Regions from separate parts of the Streptomyces sp. NPDC048516 genome, predicted to be linked through region 2. Evidence: riboswitches for the same ligand, from Rfam matches in the RefSeq annotation. Region 2 holds a riboswitch; each other region holds the start of a gene.
The links. A riboswitch is a leader RNA that binds a small molecule or an ion and turns the genes downstream of it on or off. The one in region 2 is predicted to bind cobalamin.
Positions count from the first base shown of each region.

Region 1: it holds a riboswitch for cobalamin, as region 2 does, so the genes downstream of both, ACGFR7_RS17150 (cobalamin biosynthesis protein) here and ACGFR7_RS35275 (HoxN/HupN/NixA family nickel/cobalt transporter) in region 2, are expected to answer to the same signal.
Region 3: it holds a riboswitch for cobalamin, as region 2 does, so the genes downstream of both, metE (5-methyltetrahydropteroyltriglutamate--homocysteine S-methyltransferase) here and ACGFR7_RS35275 (HoxN/HupN/NixA family nickel/cobalt transporter) in region 2, are expected to answer to the same signal.

Region 1 covers NZ_JBICWS010000007.1:317,714-323,335, forward strand. The annotation lists gene ACGFR7_RS17145 (cobyric acid synthase) at 1-1,367, opposite strand, end outside; gene ACGFR7_RS17150 (cobalamin biosynthesis protein) at 1,378-2,439, opposite strand; cobalamin riboswitch at 2,571-2,723, opposite strand; gene ACGFR7_RS17155 (hypothetical protein) at 2,930-3,373, shown strand; gene ACGFR7_RS17160 (caspase family protein) at 3,379-5,622, shown strand, end outside.
Region 2 covers NZ_JBICWS010000033.1:579-6,200, reverse strand. The annotation lists gene ACGFR7_RS35300 (MerR family transcriptional regulator) at 1-256, opposite strand, end outside; gene ACGFR7_RS35295 (nucleoside/nucleotide kinase family protein) at 446-1,102, shown strand; gene ACGFR7_RS35290 (hypothetical protein) at 1,059-1,484, opposite strand; gene ACGFR7_RS35285 (MarR family winged helix-turn-helix transcriptional regulator) at 1,674-2,285, shown strand; gene ACGFR7_RS35280 (alpha/beta fold hydrolase) at 2,282-3,130, shown strand; cobalamin riboswitch at 3,287-3,500, shown strand; gene ACGFR7_RS35275 (HoxN/HupN/NixA family nickel/cobalt transporter) at 3,498-4,703, shown strand; gene ACGFR7_RS35270 (VOC family protein) at 4,775-5,275, opposite strand; gene ACGFR7_RS35265 (hypothetical protein) at 5,567-5,622, shown strand, end outside.
Region 3 covers NZ_JBICWS010000012.1:229,556-235,177, reverse strand. The annotation lists gene metE (5-methyltetrahydropteroyltriglutamate--homocysteine S-methyltransferase) at 105-2,429, opposite strand; cobalamin riboswitch at 2,601-2,788, opposite strand; gene ACGFR7_RS24225 (aldo/keto reductase) at 3,033-4,091, shown strand; gene ACGFR7_RS24220 (hypothetical protein) at 4,402-4,869, shown strand; gene ACGFR7_RS24215 (Ig-like domain-containing protein) at 4,894-5,622, opposite strand, start outside.

The DNA.
Region 1 (5,622 bases), on a different contig from region 2:
GCCCGCCGGAAGCCGTCGCTCTCCAGCGAGCCGTGCCAGTGCGTGCCCCATACGGAGCCGGCCCGGCACCCGTCCAGGCTGCGCCCTTCGCCATCGGACATGAACGCCTCGTCCCCGCCGGTCACTTCGGCGACGCCGTGGTGGATCTCGTAGCCCGCCACCGGCTCGCCCAGCGCCTCGCCGACCGGCCGCGCCAGGGTCTTCTCCACCGCGAACCGTACGCGCACGGGCAGCAGCCCCAGCCCGTCGACCGTCCCTGCCTTTGACTCCACGTCGTCATCGATGCGTTCGCCCAGCATCTGGAAGCCGCCGCAGATGCCCAGCACCGGGCGGCCCTCGGCGGCCCGCCGGACGACGGCGTCCGCCAGTCCGCGCTCGCGCAGCCACTGCAGCGCCCGGACCGTGCCCCGGGTCCCCGGCAACACCACCAGGTCCGCGTCGGCCAGCTCCTCGGCCCGGTCCACGAACCGCACCACCACGCCCGGCTCCGCGGCCAGCGCGTCCACGTCCGTGAAGTTCGACATCAGCGGGACGGCACAGACCGCCACCCGCAGCACCTGGGCGCCGTGCGGCGGAGCCACCACGCTCTCGCGCACCGCGCCGCGCAGCGACACGTGCAGCCCGTCCTCCTCGTCGATGCCGAGGCCGTGCGAGAAGGGCAGCACGCCCAGCGTCTGCCGCCCGGTGAGGCCCCGCAACATCGCAAGCCCCGGCTCCAGCAGCGTCACATCGCCGCGGAACTTGTTGACGAGATACCCCGCGACCAGCGCCTGGTCCTCCTTGGACAGCAGCGCGGTGGTGCCGAAGAAGGAGGCGAACACCCCGCCGCGGTCGATGTCACCGACCACCACCACCGGGATCCGGGCGGCCCGCGCCAGGCCCATGTTCACGAGGTCGGTACGCCGCAGATTGATCTCGGCGGGACTTCCGGCGCCCTCGCAGATCACCGCGTCGTGGGTACGCCGCAGCTCGGCCAGGCAGTCGGTGACCGTGCCGAGCAACTGCTCCTGGCGGCCCTCGTGGTAGCCCCTGGCACTGAGCTCGCCCACCGGTTTCCCCAGCAGCACCACCTGGCTGCTGCGGTCGCTGCCGGGCTTGAGCAGCACGGGGTTCATCAGCGCGGTCGGCTCCACCCGCGCCGCGGCCGCCTGCATCGCCTGGGCCCGCCCGATCTCCGCGCCCTCGCGGGTGACGAACGAATTCAGGGACATGTTCTGCGCCTTGAACGGCGCCACCCGCACCCCCTGCCGGGCCAGCCAGCGGCAGATCCCTGCCGTCACCACGCTCTTGCCGGCGTCGGACGTCGTGCCGGCCACCAACAGGCCACCGCCGACGGCCCCGCCCGATGCCTTGATGCGCCCGTTCACCGGGTCCTCCTCATGCGCCGGGACTCCGGCTGTCGTGAGCCGTACGCGCCAGTGCACGCACGGCCCTGCGCGATACCGCACCCGCGGCCGGGCGGGCGGTGACCACCGGGGACCGCCGCAGCGCCCCGGCCGCCAGCCGCGCCGCCACCGTGGTCGCCAGCGCAAGGACACTCACCCGGCGCGAGAGCCGCACCGCCCGTTCGATGTCGGGCACCGCGACCGGCGGCGCCCCGTCGTTGAGCACCGGCCGGTGCTCGACCCGTCCGCCGTAGGCCAGCGTGCCGCCCAGCCGTACGCCCAGCGCGCCCGCGAACGACGCCTCCACAGGGCCCGCGTTGGGGCTCGGATGGGCGCCGCCGTCCGCCCGCCAGGCCCGCAGCGCACCGCGCCGGTCGGGACCCGCGAGCACGGTGAGGGCGGCGGTCAGCCGGGAGCCGGGCCAGCCGGCGACGTCGTCGAGCCGGGCCGAGGCCCAGCCGAAGCGGCGGTGGCGCGGCGACTTGTGCCCCACCATCGCGTCCAGCGTGTTCACCGCCCGGAACGCCACCAGGCCGGGCACCCCGCCCAGCGCGCCCCACACCAGGGCGCCCACCACGGCGTCCGAGGTGTTCTCGGCGACCGACTCCACCACCGCGCGGGCCATCTGGGACCCGTCCAGGGCCTGGGGATCGCGGCCGCACAGATGCGGCAGCCGCTCCCGCGCCACGTCCAGATCACCCGCCGTCAGCGCACCACCGACGGCCCGGGCCTCCCGGCCGAGCGAGGTGCCGCCCAGCACCGCCCAAACCGTCGCCGCGGTCAGCGCGATCCGGGCGCCGCCGCGCAGGGAAGGTGGGACGGCCGCCCGTACGGTGCGCTCCAGCAGCGCGGCCCCGGCGGCGGCCCCGCCCGCACACAGCACGGCGTGCGCCGCTCCGTATCCGCGGTGATCGCGCCACAGCCGGCGTTCGACGGCGCTCGCGGCCCGGCCGAAGGCGGCCACCGGATGGCCGCGCCGTGGGTCCGCTGCGATCAGGTCGCCGAGAAAGCCGAGGGCCGCGCCGCACGCATATCCCGCGTGTTCGCCGCGCACCGGTCAGACCGCCGCGCAGGCGCGCCCAACGGGCCCTGTGGCGGCGGGCAGTGGAGATCTAACAGGGTGGCCGGGCATGGCGGTGTGTCCTCACTCAGGGTCCGCGCCCTGGCTCGACGTGACGGCGACAAGAGTCTCCTGGCTCCCGGATCGGCGAGTCCTCCGGCCTTCCAGTCCCTCGCGTACGTCATCCGACGTATGCGAGGCGGACCGTGGCCTTCGCTGGAGGATCGCTCCCCGGTGACAGTGGCGGGACCGCGCCGGATTCGCACCGGACTTCCTCAGCTGTCGCCGAATGGCTTTGGCAGTCCACCACGCCCCGCGAATGCCCGTCAACTCGCCCTTGACCTGCGACGCTGTCCTGTGGCACGCGTTGTGGTGCACGCCACAGCGTGGCGATGAGGTCACGGACGGTTGCCCGTGCCCCTGATCTCACGTCACTATCTGGTGGTGCACGGTGGCGACGGGGCCGCCGGAAGGGGGCCGGGGGATGCCGCAGAGCGCTGACCGTCACGAGATCCGCCTGAGGATCACGGGCACGAACAATCCTGACCAGGACATCGAAGACCTCAAGGCCTGGCTGGAGCGCGAGCCGTGGCTGGACGGGCCCGGCCACGGCTGGCTGCTCCGGCCGCGTTCCGAGGACGGGAGCGACGACGGCCCCGGTGACATGGCCGCCGGCCTCGACGACCTGATCCTGGTCATCATCGGCGCCGTCACCGGCGAGATCACCAAAAGTCTCACCATCGCCCTGCAGGAGTGGCTGCGACGGCGCCGGGAGGAGCGCGGCACCGGCGAGCGGCCCGCCGTCGCGGTCGGGGCCGGCGACGGGGACCTGCGCGCGCTCGACGACGCGGGCCCGGGCACGGCCTCCCCCGAACACCCCGATCCCGGCAGCCCGGCGGACGGGAGCGGCAGCCCCGCCGGGGACTGAGCCGGATGTCCGAATACGACGCACGGGGCAAGGTCAACCGGGCGCTGCTGATCAGCGTCGACGACTACCGCACGCTGCGCCCGCTGCCCGCGGTGAAGGACAACGTCCGCAAGCTGGAGCAGGCCCTGCTCGCCCCCGGCACCGACCTGTTCACCAAGGGCGAGGTCGTCACCTGCCGGCCCCAGGAGCCCTGGGAGGTGGAACAGGCGCTGGACACCGTCGTCCAGGAGGCGCGCGGACTGCTGCTGGTGTACTTCTCCGGCCACGGCCGGGTGGGCAACGACGGCGGCAATCTGCACCTCATGGTCGGTGCCTCGGAACGGCGGCACAAGACCGTCTCCTGGCAGGACACCGTGCTGTCCTATCTGGACAACGCCCGGGCCGACCGCATCGTGATCGTCCTGGAGTGCTGTTACGCCGGCAACGCGAGCGAGGCCTTCCACTCCTGCCGCCACCCCACCTCGCTGCTGATGGCCGCGCAGCCCAACCGCCGGATCTTCAGCGGGGAGGAGCCCACCGGGGGCAGCGTCTTCAACCGTGCCCTGGTCCAGATCCTGGAACGGGGCATCCCCGGCAAACGGTTCGTCACCTTCGAGGACCTGGTCCGGGCACTGCGGGAACAACTGGCCGGTGAACGGACCCCGATGGGCGACGTCTGGGAACCGCGCTCGGCGAAGCAGAACACCGTCGACGACGTCATCCTCTCCTTCGCCACCCCCGAGGCCCGCCCGCCGACCCCGCTGCGGGTCCGCTTACGCCGCCGGCTGAAGTCGTCCTTACGGCACTGGACCGGAATCCTGCTGATCCTGGCGGTCATCTTCGTACCGGCCACCGCGGGTGTCGTCCTGCTCCGGCTCCCGAACGACGCGGCGCCCTGTCCGCCCGCCCTCGAACTGCGGCTGCTCACCGCCCCCGAGGCCGAACCCGCGCTGCGCCAGGCCGCCTTCGACTACGAGCTGTCCGAGACCAACACCCGGCCCCTGACCGGCGAGGGCGACCTCCCCGACGGCTGCCGGCGCGCCCAGATCACCGTCTACTCCGCCGCCCGGGACCAGGTCGACCAGGGCTTCGCCGCCGCCGAGCGCTGGCAGGGCGAGGCCCTGGGGACCGGGAGGACCCGGCCGGCCGACAAGGGCCTCGACCCCCTCAACCGGCCCGGACCACAGCCCGACATCTGGATCCCCGAGTCCACCGCCGACTACTACGAGGCGCGCCGCGGTATGCCCGCCACGAGCTCCCCGGCGACCCTGCACTACAGCGCCCCCGTCGCCTACACCCCGCTGGTCGTCGGCATCCCGGAGAACCGGCGGCTGGACGACGTCGAACCGGCCGACGCCTCCTGGCCGGATCTGCTCACGCAGACGGACGGCAGCCACCACGACCTCAGACTCCTGCGGCCCAGCCCGGTGCTGTCCGGTACCGGTCTGCTGCACACCCTCGGCCTCTACCTCGCCCACGACGGCCCGGGCGGCGCCTCGACGGGAGCGCCCGACCTCACCCTCGCCCGGCAGGCCGAGGAGCGGCTGTCCGCCCCGGGCAGCCAGTACGCGGGCAGCACCGAACTGCTCTGTTCGCTGCGGCCCGACACCGGCACCGACGCCGCCGGCTCCGTCGACCGCACGAAGTCCGCGCCCCTGGTGTCGGAGAAGTCCCTCGCCGACTACAACCTCGGCCACGCCATCGGCAGTTGCCCGGCCCGTCCGTCCGCGCTCCCGTTCCGCAACCGCTACCTCGCCTACTACCCCGAGAACGTCCCCGCGCTCGACCACCCCCTGGTCCGCGTCGACTGGCAGGGCGCCACGGACGCCACCGTGCGGCAGGCCGCCGTCGCGAGCTTCGCCGGCTGGCTGCGCGCCCCCGACGGCGGGCAGCGCACCCTCACCGCGCAGGGCTACCGCGGGGTGCGGGAGGCGAGCCCCCCACCGGGCTCACCGCTGCGGGACAGCCGCGCGGACGTCCACCCCGTCGGACAGGTCGTGCCCTTCACCGCCGGCCCGGAGCAGGTCTCGCAGGTGCTGGACGGCTACGACAAGGCGCAGAAGTCCAGCCAGGTGCTGATCCTCATGGACACCTCCACCTCCATGGCGGACGGCGGCAGGCTCCCGGTCGCCCTGAGCGCGGCCGGACGCGCCCTGGAGATGACCGGCCCGCGCCACACCTACGGCCTGTGGGCCTTCCCGGACCGCGCGCACCCCGCCGACGCCGACGCGGTGCGCGAACTCGTCCGGCTGGGCAGCGCCGACCCGGCC
Region 2 (5,622 bases):
GGCGCCGGTGGTGCTCGCCCAGTACGGCCACCCGGTCGACCTGGCTGTCCAGAACCGCCTGGATCTCCCGCAGTCCCAGGTCCAACTCCCGCATCAGCAGGATCTGCTGCAGCCGCAGCAGGTCCGCCTCCTCGTAGTAGCGGTGCCCGTTACTTCCGATCCCCGCGGGCGGCAGCAGACCGATCTCGTCGTAATGCCGCAGCGTCCGGGACGTCACCCCGGACATCCGGGCCACTTCCGCGATCGACCAGGCCATTGCCGTGCCTCCCCTCGCCGGGCCGGTCTCTCCGGCCCCATGGATGACCGTAGAAGTTGACGCAGCGGAAACCGCAAGCCCGAAGCGGCACCCCGTCACGGGCACGAGGAACACACCCCGCCGTCAGGCACCCCTGACACACCCGGTCAAGCACCGGGAACGCACCCGGTCAGGCACGATGGACGCACCATGGATCTCCGGCTCCTCCTCTCCCGCGCCCATCGGCTCGCCGCCTCCGCGACCCCAGGCCGACGGCGGCTGCTCGGCATCGCCGGCCCGCCCGGCGCCGGCAAGTCCACCCTCGCCGCCCACCTCGTGGCGGAGCTGGCCGGTCAGGCGGCACTCGTCCCGATGGACGGCTTCCATCTCGCCGAGGCGGAGCTGCGCCGCCTGGGCCGTACGGACCGCAAGGGCGCGCCGGACACCTTCGACCCGGCCGGCTACGCCGCGCTGCTGGCGCGGCTGCGCTCCCCGGAGCCGGACACCGCCGTCTACGCCCCGGCGTTCGACCGCCGTATCGAGGAGCCGGTGGCCGGCAGCATCCCCGTCGCGCCCCACATTCCCCTCATCGTCACCGAGGGCAACTACCTCCTCCTCGACTCCGCCCCCTGGCCGCGGGTCCGGGCGTTGCTCGACGAGGTCTGGTACGTGGAGCTGGAGACCCCGGAACGGATCCGGCGGCTGGTCGACCGGCATGAGCGGTTCGGGCGTCCGCGGGCCGACGCCGAGCGGTTCGTACGCGCCTCGGACGAGGCCAACGCCCGTGTGGTGGCGGCCACCCGCGACCGCGCCGACCTCATCATCACCTTCGCACCCGGAGAGGCCCCACCTCCACCGAGCGCATGACCCCGCTCCCCCACCGCCCCCGGTCGGCGAGCAGCCCGGCCACCGACAGCGCACCCCACCCGACGGACACCGCCACCGCCGTCAGCTTCCGGCCGCGCCCCGGCAGCGTCGCACCGAGCAGGACGGCGTCCCCGAAGTCCGCCGCGATCCGCACACAGGCGGCGGTGCGCAGGGCCGGCCCTTCCGGAGCCACCGTCATCGCCAACCCGCTCACCGCGTCCCGCCAGGCCAGCGGGCGCAGTGCGGTGCGGGTCGCCGGCGCGGTCCGCCCTCTGGCGTCGGCCAGCCCCGAGGGCCGTGCCAGCAGATCGGGCAGCGCCGCCACCGCCACCCCGTACACGGCCGTGGCCACCCCGACCGCACGCAACAGACCGACCTTCATCCACCATCCCCTTTCCTCGCCTCTTCTCGTCGACTGGTCTCGTCGACCGCTCTCGTCACTTCTCCTGGACCGTTCCCGCCTCTTCTCCCGTCGGCCGGCCGCACGAGCCCCGTCGCGCCCGCCGCCTTCTCCATTCCTTTCCGCGGCAGCCCCTTTCCCAAACGACATCAGCGATGTCATCATGACATCATGAGTGTCAATGAGATGCGCGCCGATGACGTGAAGGAAGCCGGCGACGGGGAGCCGTCGCCCACCGAAGACCTGCTGTACGGCGTCCTCCGACGCCTGTGGCCGCTGCATCGCACGGTCGTCCGCGCGGTGGAACACGAGCTGACGGGCACGGGCATGACCGCCGGCGAACACGCGTTGCTGGACACGCTGCGCGCCGAAGGTCCGCGCACCGTGCCGCAACTGGCGCGCGGGATGGGGCTCGACCGGCAGCCGGTGCAGCGCCGGGTGAACCACGCCATGGAGCTGGGCCTGGTCGTGACCGCCCCGAACCCCGCACACCGCCGCTCGCCCCTGATCCGGCTCACCGACGAAGGCACGGAGGCGATACGCGGCGTCCGGGAATCCGAGGCAGCGGAGCTGAGGCAGCGGCTGGCCGACCTCTCCACCGAGGACGTCCGTACCGCGCTCCACGTACTGGACCGGCTCGGCGAGGAGTTCCGGCAGCTGGCGGACGGCTCACACGTGACACCGGAGGAAACCGGCAGTTGCGGCAGCAGCGGCAAGAGCGACGACAATGGCATCACGCCCACTTCATCGCATCCGGTACACAAAGGACGGCCTGCAAGATGACCCGAGGAATCACCGACTGGTCCGAGATCGACAACGGGCTCGTGCCGGTCGAGGACGGTGAGCTGTTCTACGAAACGGCCGGCTCGGGCCCCGCGGTGGTGCTGCTCCACGGCGGCATGCTCGACCAGCACATGTGGGACGAGCAGTTCGCCTGGCTGGTGAACTCCGGCCTGCGCGCGATCCGTTACGACTTCCGGGGCCATGGCCTGTCCTCCACCGTGGCCGGGGACTACACGAACCACGACGACCTGTGCGCCCTGCTCGACGCCCTCGGCGTTCCCGGCGCCGTCCTCGTCGGCCTCTCCCATGGCGCGCGGGTCGCGCTCGACACCGCCATAGCCCGCCCGGAGCGGGTGACGGCCCTCGCGCTCGCCTCCCCCGGCATCAGCGGCCGCGCCTTCACCGACCCCTTCCTCCTGGAGCACATCAAGGAGCAGGTGGCGGCGATCGGCGCACCGGACGGGGCGGAACGCTATGTCGAGCACTTCCTGCGGATGTGGGTGGACGGGCCGCACCGCGAACCCTCCGCCGTACACCCCGGCTTCCGTGCGCGGATGCGTGCCTCGGCCGAGGCCAATGTGGAGGTACATGGCGAGGGTGCGGGTGCCGGTATGCCCCTTGAGGTCGGTGCCGCCGACCGCCTGGGCGAGATACGGGTGCCCACCGTCGTATTCGACGGCGACCTCGACAGCAGGGACATCTCCGCCAACGCCCATGCGATCACGCTCACCGTTCCCGGCGCCCGAAGAGTCCGGATACCGGGCGCGGCGCATATGGTCAATCTGGAGAACACCGCGCTCTTCGACCGCGAACTCCACGCCTTCCTCTCCTCCCTGGACTACTGAGCACTACTGAGGACCACCGAGGACCACCGAGGACTGCCCGGGAACTGCTGCGAATTGCCGAGAACTGCTGAGGACTACTGCGCCGCCGCGAACCAACGGCCCCCGAGGCCGCCGGCGCAAAGGACGACCGGGGCGGCAGCAACCACCCCATGGCAGCTAGAGTGGCCGGGCCGTGGTGTTCGGGAAGCCGGTGACGGACCTTGTGGTCCCAGACCGGAGCGGCCCTCGCCACTGTGATCGGGGAGTTTCCGCCCCTTCCGCAGACGCACGGCGCGTCTGCGGCGCCACTGACCGCGACCCGCGGCCGGGAAGGCGGGGCGGGCGCGTGCACCCGTAAGCCAGGAGACCGGCCACGGCATCTCACGAAGTGATCCACGAGGTGCTGGAGCGTGACCGCCGGATGGCCCTGTCCACCGATACCCGTACCACCCCTGCCTCCGCGGCGTTCCGCTGGCGCCGGCAGGACACCGTCCGCACAGCGGGCCTGATGGCCGTCATAGCCGGTCTGCACGTCATCGCCTTCGGCGTGCTCTTCCTGCTCGTGGTGCCGTATCACTACGCCGTGGGCAGCCAGGTCTTCGGCGTGGGGCTCGGTGTCACCGCCTACACCCTCGGGATGCGGCACGCCTTCGACGCCGACCACATCGCCGCCATCGACAACACCACCCGCAAACTGATGGCCGACGGCAAGCGACCGGTCTCGGTCGGCTTCTGGTTCGCCCTGGGCCACTCCAGCGTGGTCGTCGCGATGGCGGCCCTGGTGGCGGGCGGCGCCCAGCTCGCGGGCACCCTGCTCAACGACGAGTCCCGTACGCACCAGATCCTGGGCACCGTCGGCACCACCGTCTCGGGCACGTTCCTCTACCTCATCGCCGCCCTCAACCTGATCGCGCTGGCCGGAATCTGGCGGGTCTTCCGCGGTATGCGCAACGGCCAGTACGACGAGGCCGAGCTGGAGCAGCGCCTCGACGCGCGCGGCTTCATGAACCGCTTCCTGGGACGGTTCACCCGCTCGATCTCCCGTCCCGGCCAGATGTTCCCACTCGGCTTCCTCTTCGGACTCGGCTTCGACACCGCGACCGAAGTGACGCTGATGGTGATGGCGGGCAGCGGCGCCGCGGCCGGCCTGCCCTGGTACGCCGTGCTGTGCCTGCCGCTGCTCTTCGCCGCCGGCATGAGCCTGTTCGACACCCTCGACGGCACCTTCATGAACTTCGCCTACCAGTGGGCGTTCTCCAACCCGGTGCGCAAGGTCTACTACAACCTCACCATCACCGGCCTGTCGATCGCCGTCGCCTTCTTCATCGGCACGATCGAGCTGGTGACCGTGCTGCACGACAAACTTGCCCTCAACGACCCGCTGACCGGCTGGATTTCCGGCCTCGACCTCGACAATGTCGGCTTCCTCATCGTCGGCCTGTTCGTGGTGGTGTGGGCCGCGGCGCTGGCGTACTGGCGACTGACCGGCGTCGAAAAGCGCTGGGCGGAGCGTGCTGAGCGGTCGGAGCGAACCCAGCCGACGGAGCAGGCGGGGCCGACGGAGCCGACGGAGCGTGCCACGCCGGACTCCTGAGGCGCGTGGGCACCACGCCCCGCAGGCGTCCCCGGCGCCCGTAGTGGCGCCCGGCACCGTCACCGGCTCCTTCAGGTGGCCGAACCGGCTGCCGCCCCCGTCGCCAGATCCGGTCCCCAGCGCCGCAGCGCCTCCGCCAGATCGAGTGGCCGCACCCGCTCCGGCTCGTCCGGTCCCGGCCAGTCCTCCCGCGGGACCCGCCACATCACCTCGAACTCGTTGCCGTCCGGGTCCTTGGCGTACAGCGACTTGGCGACGAGGTGATCACTCGATCCCACCAGCGCTCCCCGCTCGACGAGCTGCGCATGGGCCGCGACGAGCTCCCCGAGCGTGCCGATCTCCCAGGCCAGGTGGTAGAGCCCGACCCGCCCTGCCTCGGGTCCCGGTGCATCCGCCCCCACCGCGAACAGCGCCAGATCATGATCGTTGAGTGAGCCGGGGGCGTGGAGGAAGGCGGCCTGTCCCGGAACCTCCATCCCCACCGTGAGCCCCAGGGCCTCGGTGTAGAAGGCAACCGACCGCGCCACATCACGGACGTAAAGCACCGCATGGTTCAGACGTCGTACCGACATGCAGCCTGCTCTCCGATCTCCTGCCGATCTCCCGCCACGGCACCGCCAGGGGCCACCGCGCCCTCTCCCCACTCCTGATCTACCCCACCGGCCCCGCCTCTGACCAGCGCCCTTGGGCCGTTATCCGGCCGATTTCCGGCCGCTTCCCGACCCTGGCGGTACCCGAGCCCCCCAGATGACTCCCTCCACCGCCGGGTGAGTGGCCCCGTAGGGCCTTGGCATCCTGAGCAACCGTCAGCCCCTGGCAACCACCGGCTCGATTAGAGTGGCCGGACAGGGGGAGGAAAGATCATGAATCTGCCGTTCGAGCCGCCACCGCCGTACGACCTGGGGCCGGATCCGGACCT
Region 3 (5,622 bases), on a different contig from region 2:
AGCCGGTCAGCCGTAGTTGCGGCCGGCCCGGGCCGGCCGCGCTCCCACGGAGGACCGGGCCGGGGCCGGCACCCCCGCGGGTGCCGGCCCCGCCCCGTCCGCCGTCAGGAAGCCGTGCCGGGCAGGCTCCCGCGGACCTCGCGGGCCGCGGCGACCAGGTTCTCCAGGGCGGCCCGCACCTCGGGCCAGCCGCGGGTCTTCAGACCGCAGTCGGGGTTGACCCACAGCCGCTCGGCCGGGATGGCCTCAAGTCCTTTGTGCAGCAAGGCCGTTGCCTCGTTCACGCCCGGTACGCGCGGCGAGTGGATGTCATAGACACCGGGACCCACCTCGCGCGGATACCCCGCCGTGGCGAGCTCCCCGGCGACCTGCATATGGGAGCGGGCCGCCTCCAGACTGATGACATCGGCGTCGAGATCGTCGATGGCCCGCAGGATGTCGCCGAACTCCGCGTAGCACATATGCGTATGGATCTGGGTGTCCGGCCGGACCCCGCCGGTGGTGAGGCGGAACGCCTCGGTGGCCCAGGCCAGATACGCGGCGTGGCCGGCGGCGCGCAGGGGCAGGGTCTCGCGCAGCGCGGGCTCGTCGACCTGGATGACCGACATTCCCGCCGCCTCCAGGTCACGCACCTCGTCGCGCAGCGCGAGGGCCACCTGCCGGGCGGTCTCGCCGAGCGGTTGGTCGTCGCGGACGAAGGACCAGGCGAGCATGGTGACCGGGCCGGTGAGCATGCCCTTGACGGGGCGGTCGGTGAGCGACTGGGCGTACGTCGTCCAGCGGACCGTCATCGGCCCGGGGCGGGAGATGTCCCCGGCCAGGACCGGCGGGCGGACGTAGCGGGTGCCGTAGGACTGCACCCAGCCGTGCCGGGTGGCGAGGTAGCCGGTGAGCTGTTCGGCGAAGTACTGCACCATGTCGTTGCGCTCCGGCTCACCGTGCACCAGGACATCGAGGCCGGCCTTCTCCTGGAAGGCCAGGACTTCGCGGATCTCGGCCGCGATGCGCTCCTCGTAGCCCGCGGCCGTGATCCGTCCGGTCCGCAGGTCGGCGCGGGCGGTGCGCAGTTCGGCGGTCTGCGGGAACGAGCCGATGGTGGTGGTCGGCAGCAGCGGCAGCCCGAGGTGCGCGCGCTGGGCGGCGGTCCGCCCGTCGTACGGCTGCGAACGGCGGCCGTCGGCGTCGGTGACGGCCGCGGCCCGGGCGCGCACGGCCGGGTCGTGGGTGAGGGCGGAATGTGCCCGGGAGGCCAGGTCGGCGCGGTTGGCGGCGAGTTCGGCGGCGATGGCGCCGGTGCCCCGCGCCAGACCGCGCGCCAGCGTCACGACCTCCGCGGTCTTCTGCCGGGCGAAGGCCAGCCAGCGGGCGATCTGCGGGTCGATATCGCGCTCGGCGGCGGCGTCCAGCGGGACGTGCAGCAGGGAGCAGGAGGTCGACACATCGACCCGTTCGGCCAGGCCGAGGAGCGTGCCCAGCGTGGCCAGCGACTTCTCGAAGTCGTTGATCCACACATTGCGGCCGTCGACGACACCGGCGACCAGCCGCTTGCCGGGCAGTCCGCCGACCGCCGCCAGGTCCCCGAGGTTGCCGGCCGCGGCGCCGGTGAAGTCCAGCGCCAGCCCCTCGACGGGCGCCTTCGCCAGCACCGGCAGCGCCTCGCCCAGCCGGTCGAAGTACGAGGCGACCAGCAGCTGAGGGCGGTCGGAGAGGACGCCGAGATCGCGGTAGGCGCGGGCCGCGGCGTTCAGCACGGCGGGGGAGCGGTCCTGCACCAGCGACGGCTCGTCCAGCTGTACCCAGTCGGCGCCGGCCGCCCGCAGATCGGCAAGGACCTCGGCGTAGACGGGCAGCAGCCGGTCGAGCAGCGTCAGCGGATCAAAACCGGCCGCCACACCGGGCGCGGGCTTGGCCAGCAGCAGGTAGGTGACCGGCCCTACGAGGACCGGGCGGGCGGCCGGAGCGAGAGCCAGTGCCTCGGTCAGCTCGGCGACCTGCTTGCCGGAGTCCGCGGCGAAGACCGTGTCAGGGCTCAACTCCGGCACCAGATAGTGGTAGTTGGTGTCGAACCACTTGGTCATCTCCAGCGGCGCCACCTTCTGGGTGCCGCGGGCCATCGCGAAGTAGCCGTCGAGGGCGTCGCCGGCGACCGCGGCGCGGTGGCGGTCCGGGACAGCCCCCACCATGACGCTGGTGTCCAGCACATGGTCGTAGTACGAGAAGTCGCCGGTCGGCACCTCGTGGACACCGGCCTCGGCGAGCTGCCGCCAATTGGCGCGGCGCAGTTCGGCGGCGGTGGCGCGCAGGGCGTCGGCGCCGGCGCGGCCCTTCCAGTAGCCCTCGACGGCCTTCTTGAGTTCACGGTTCGGCCCCTGACGGGGGTAGCCGTGCAGGGTGGCGCGTGCTGCCGCGGCTGCGGATGCGCTGGTCACGGAACTCTCCTTCGCGAGTATGTCTCCATGGACCCCGGGACGGGTCAAGGACGCGAAGGAACGGCAATCCGGACGGGCCCCGGCGCAAACAAGCCGGACGTACCCGTCTGATGTCCGCCGACCCGCCCTCGAGGTCACCGAGATCTCCCCGCGCACCGGTCGCACGGGGGCACTGGCAGGTCTTCGGACTCGCGGGCACATCCGCCAAGGCGGACATCTACTGGCCGTCGCTTCCCAGACCCGGCCCGGGCCCAGTGCGTATGACGGCGGTCGTTCCCACTCACCGCTGCGGGGCAGTCCCGGAATTCCACCGGGTTCCCTCTTGCGACGCGCCTGCCTGGCGGACAGGGCGAACCAGTTGCCCGGCCCACCCTAGGGCATGGCTTCCCTGGGGAGGTCTCCCCAAGGAATGTCCCCCAAGGCATATCTCCGGGGGCATGCCGTCGACGCCCGCGCCGCTCGCGCCACCGACGCCCGCGCGGTTCGCGCCACCGACGAGGCCGGAACCGGACCCCGACGACCGGCCGCGCCTTGCCTTGGAGGGCGCTCCAGCTCCTAGCGTGAGCGCACCACCGGCGAGCTGCACCGATCGAAGGGAACCACGTGCGCTACACACTGTTCGGCAGGACCGGTCTACGGGTGAGCGAGCTGAGCCTGGGCGCCATGACCGTTGGCGAGGACTGGGGCTGGGGCGCTCCCAAGGACACCAGCGGCCGGATCCTGGACGCCTACGCGGAAGCGGGCGGCAACTTCATCGACACCGCCAACAACTACACCGACGGCGCCTCGGAGCGGATCCTGGGGGAACTGCTCGAAGGCCGCCGGGACCGCTTCGTGCTGGCGAGCAAATACACCTGCGCGACCCGCAAGGGCGATGTGAACGCGGCGGGCAATCACCGCAAGAACCTGGTCCGGTCGGTGGAGGAGAGCCTGGAGCGGCTGCGCACCGACCACCTCGACGTGCTGTGGGTGCACGCACGGGACAACTTCACGCCCGTGGAGGAGGTGATGCGGGCGCTCGACGACCTGGTGCGCTCGGGAAAGGTGCTCTACCTCGGCGTTTCCGACTGGCCCGCCTGGGAGATCGCGCAGGCGAACACCCTGGCCGAGCTGCGCGGCTGGACCGCGTTCGCCGGCTCGCAGCTGCGCTACAACCTGCTGGAGCGGACGCCGGAGCGCGAACTGCTGCCGCAGGCTCGCGCCTTCGACCTGGCGGTGCTGGCCTGGGCGCCGCTCGCGGCCGGGCGGCTCACCGGCAAGTACCGCCGCGGGGAGACCGGCCGGCTGGATGTCGTCGGCGAGACGGACCGGTCCGACCACCACACCGAGGAGACCGTCACCGCGGTGTTGGAGATCGCCGAGCAGGGCGGCTGGAGCCCGGCGCAGGTGGCGCTGGCGTGGCTGCGCGGCCGGCCCGGCAACATCATCCCGATCATCGCCGCCACCAAGGAGAGCCAGCTTCTCGACAACCTCGCCGCGGTGGATGTCACGCTGGACGCCGACGCGCAGGCGCGGCTCGACCGGTGCAGCGCGGTACCGCTGGGCTTCCCGCACGACTTCCTGCGGGAGCCGGGCATCACCGAGAACGTCTACGGCGACCGCTGGACCGAGATCGACGACCGCCGCTCGACCTACCGCCGTACGACGAGCGAGATCCGCTGACCGGCACGGCCACGGCCACGGCCACGGCCACCGGCACGGCCACGGCCACGGCCACGGCCACGGCCCCGGCCACCGGCCCGCCGTGCACGGTACGGCGGCGCCCGGCCGCCCGGTACGCCGAACGCCGCCGCCCGGATGGCCGGGCGGCGGCGTCTGAGGTCTATTGAGGTGGGTGCGGCCCGACGGGACCGGGCCGGCCGGACCGAAGGCCCAGGGGGACACCCCCGGACCGAAGGCCCAGCGGGAGGCACCGCCGGCCCACCGTCCGCCGCTTCGGCTACGGCCGCCCACCGAGAGGCTTGGAGAAGCCGTGGCACCAGACCACTCCGTACCGCACCACGGGCGGGCGTCCGGCCGCGGGCGGTCCGGCCGGGCCGCCCGCGGTGTCGCACGGCTGCTGGCGGCGGCCGGCCTGGCACTGGACGCCTATGTCCACGCCCGGCTCGCCGGCCGCTACGACGGGGTCACGGCAACCATCAGCCAGGGTCTGCTCTTCCGTATCGAGGCCGCGCTGGCCGCGCTCGCCGCCGTGCTCGTGCTGGTCTGGCGCCGGCCGGCCGGCGACACCTTCGCCTGGCTCGTCGCGACCGGCGGACTCGCGCTGCTGCTCCTCTACACCTACGTGGACATCGGCGCGCCGGGACCGCTGCCTGACATGTACGAACCGGGCTGGAGCGCCGACAAGAAGCTGGCGGCCCTGGCCCAGGCCGTCGCCGTCCTGGCCACCGTCTTCCTGCTGCTCACCCGCCCCCGCGGCCTTGCCAGGCAGCGCAGATGACCGGCGGAACGCCGGGCGCCCGGGTCAGTGCTGCAGGGCGCTGCGCTGCTGCCACTGCGTCCAGCTCTCCTGCCAGACCTCCAGGCCGTTACCGACGTCGGTCTTGTTGGTGTTGCTGGTGCCCTTCACCTCGACGGTGGAGCCGATCGGCAGGAAGTCGTAGATCTTCTTGGCGTCCGAGGTGGTCATACCGAAGCAGCCGTGACTGTTGTTGACCGTGCCGATCGACTTGTTCCACGGGGCGGAGTGCAGGAAGGTCCCGGACGCGGTGAGGTGGGTGACCCACTTGGAGGGCAGCTTCCACTCGTCCCCGTGGCCGATGGTGGCGGAGTCCATCGTCTCGGCCGCGTTCTTGCTGCGTACGGTGTGCACACCGCCGCGGGTCGGGTCCTGCGGGGAGCCCGCGGAGCCGGTGATGGTGCCGACGCTCTTGCCGTTCTCGTACATGGTCAGCGTGTGCGAGGGCACATCGATGACGGCCTTGTGATCGGCGCCGATGCGGAAGCCGAAGTTGTAGTCACGGGCGAACCAGCCGCCGTCGTCACCGGAGTTGATCCCGGACAGTGCGCCCTTGACGGAGACCTTGGTGCCGGACGGCCAGTAGTCCTTGGGACGCCAGTCGATCCGGTCCTTGCCGGAGTAGTCCTTGACCCAGCCCCAGGCACCCTCGACCTTCGGCTGGGTGGTGACCTTCAGCGCCTTCTCGATCTCGGCGCGCCGGTCCTTCGCCACCGGGTGGTCGAAGAGGATCGA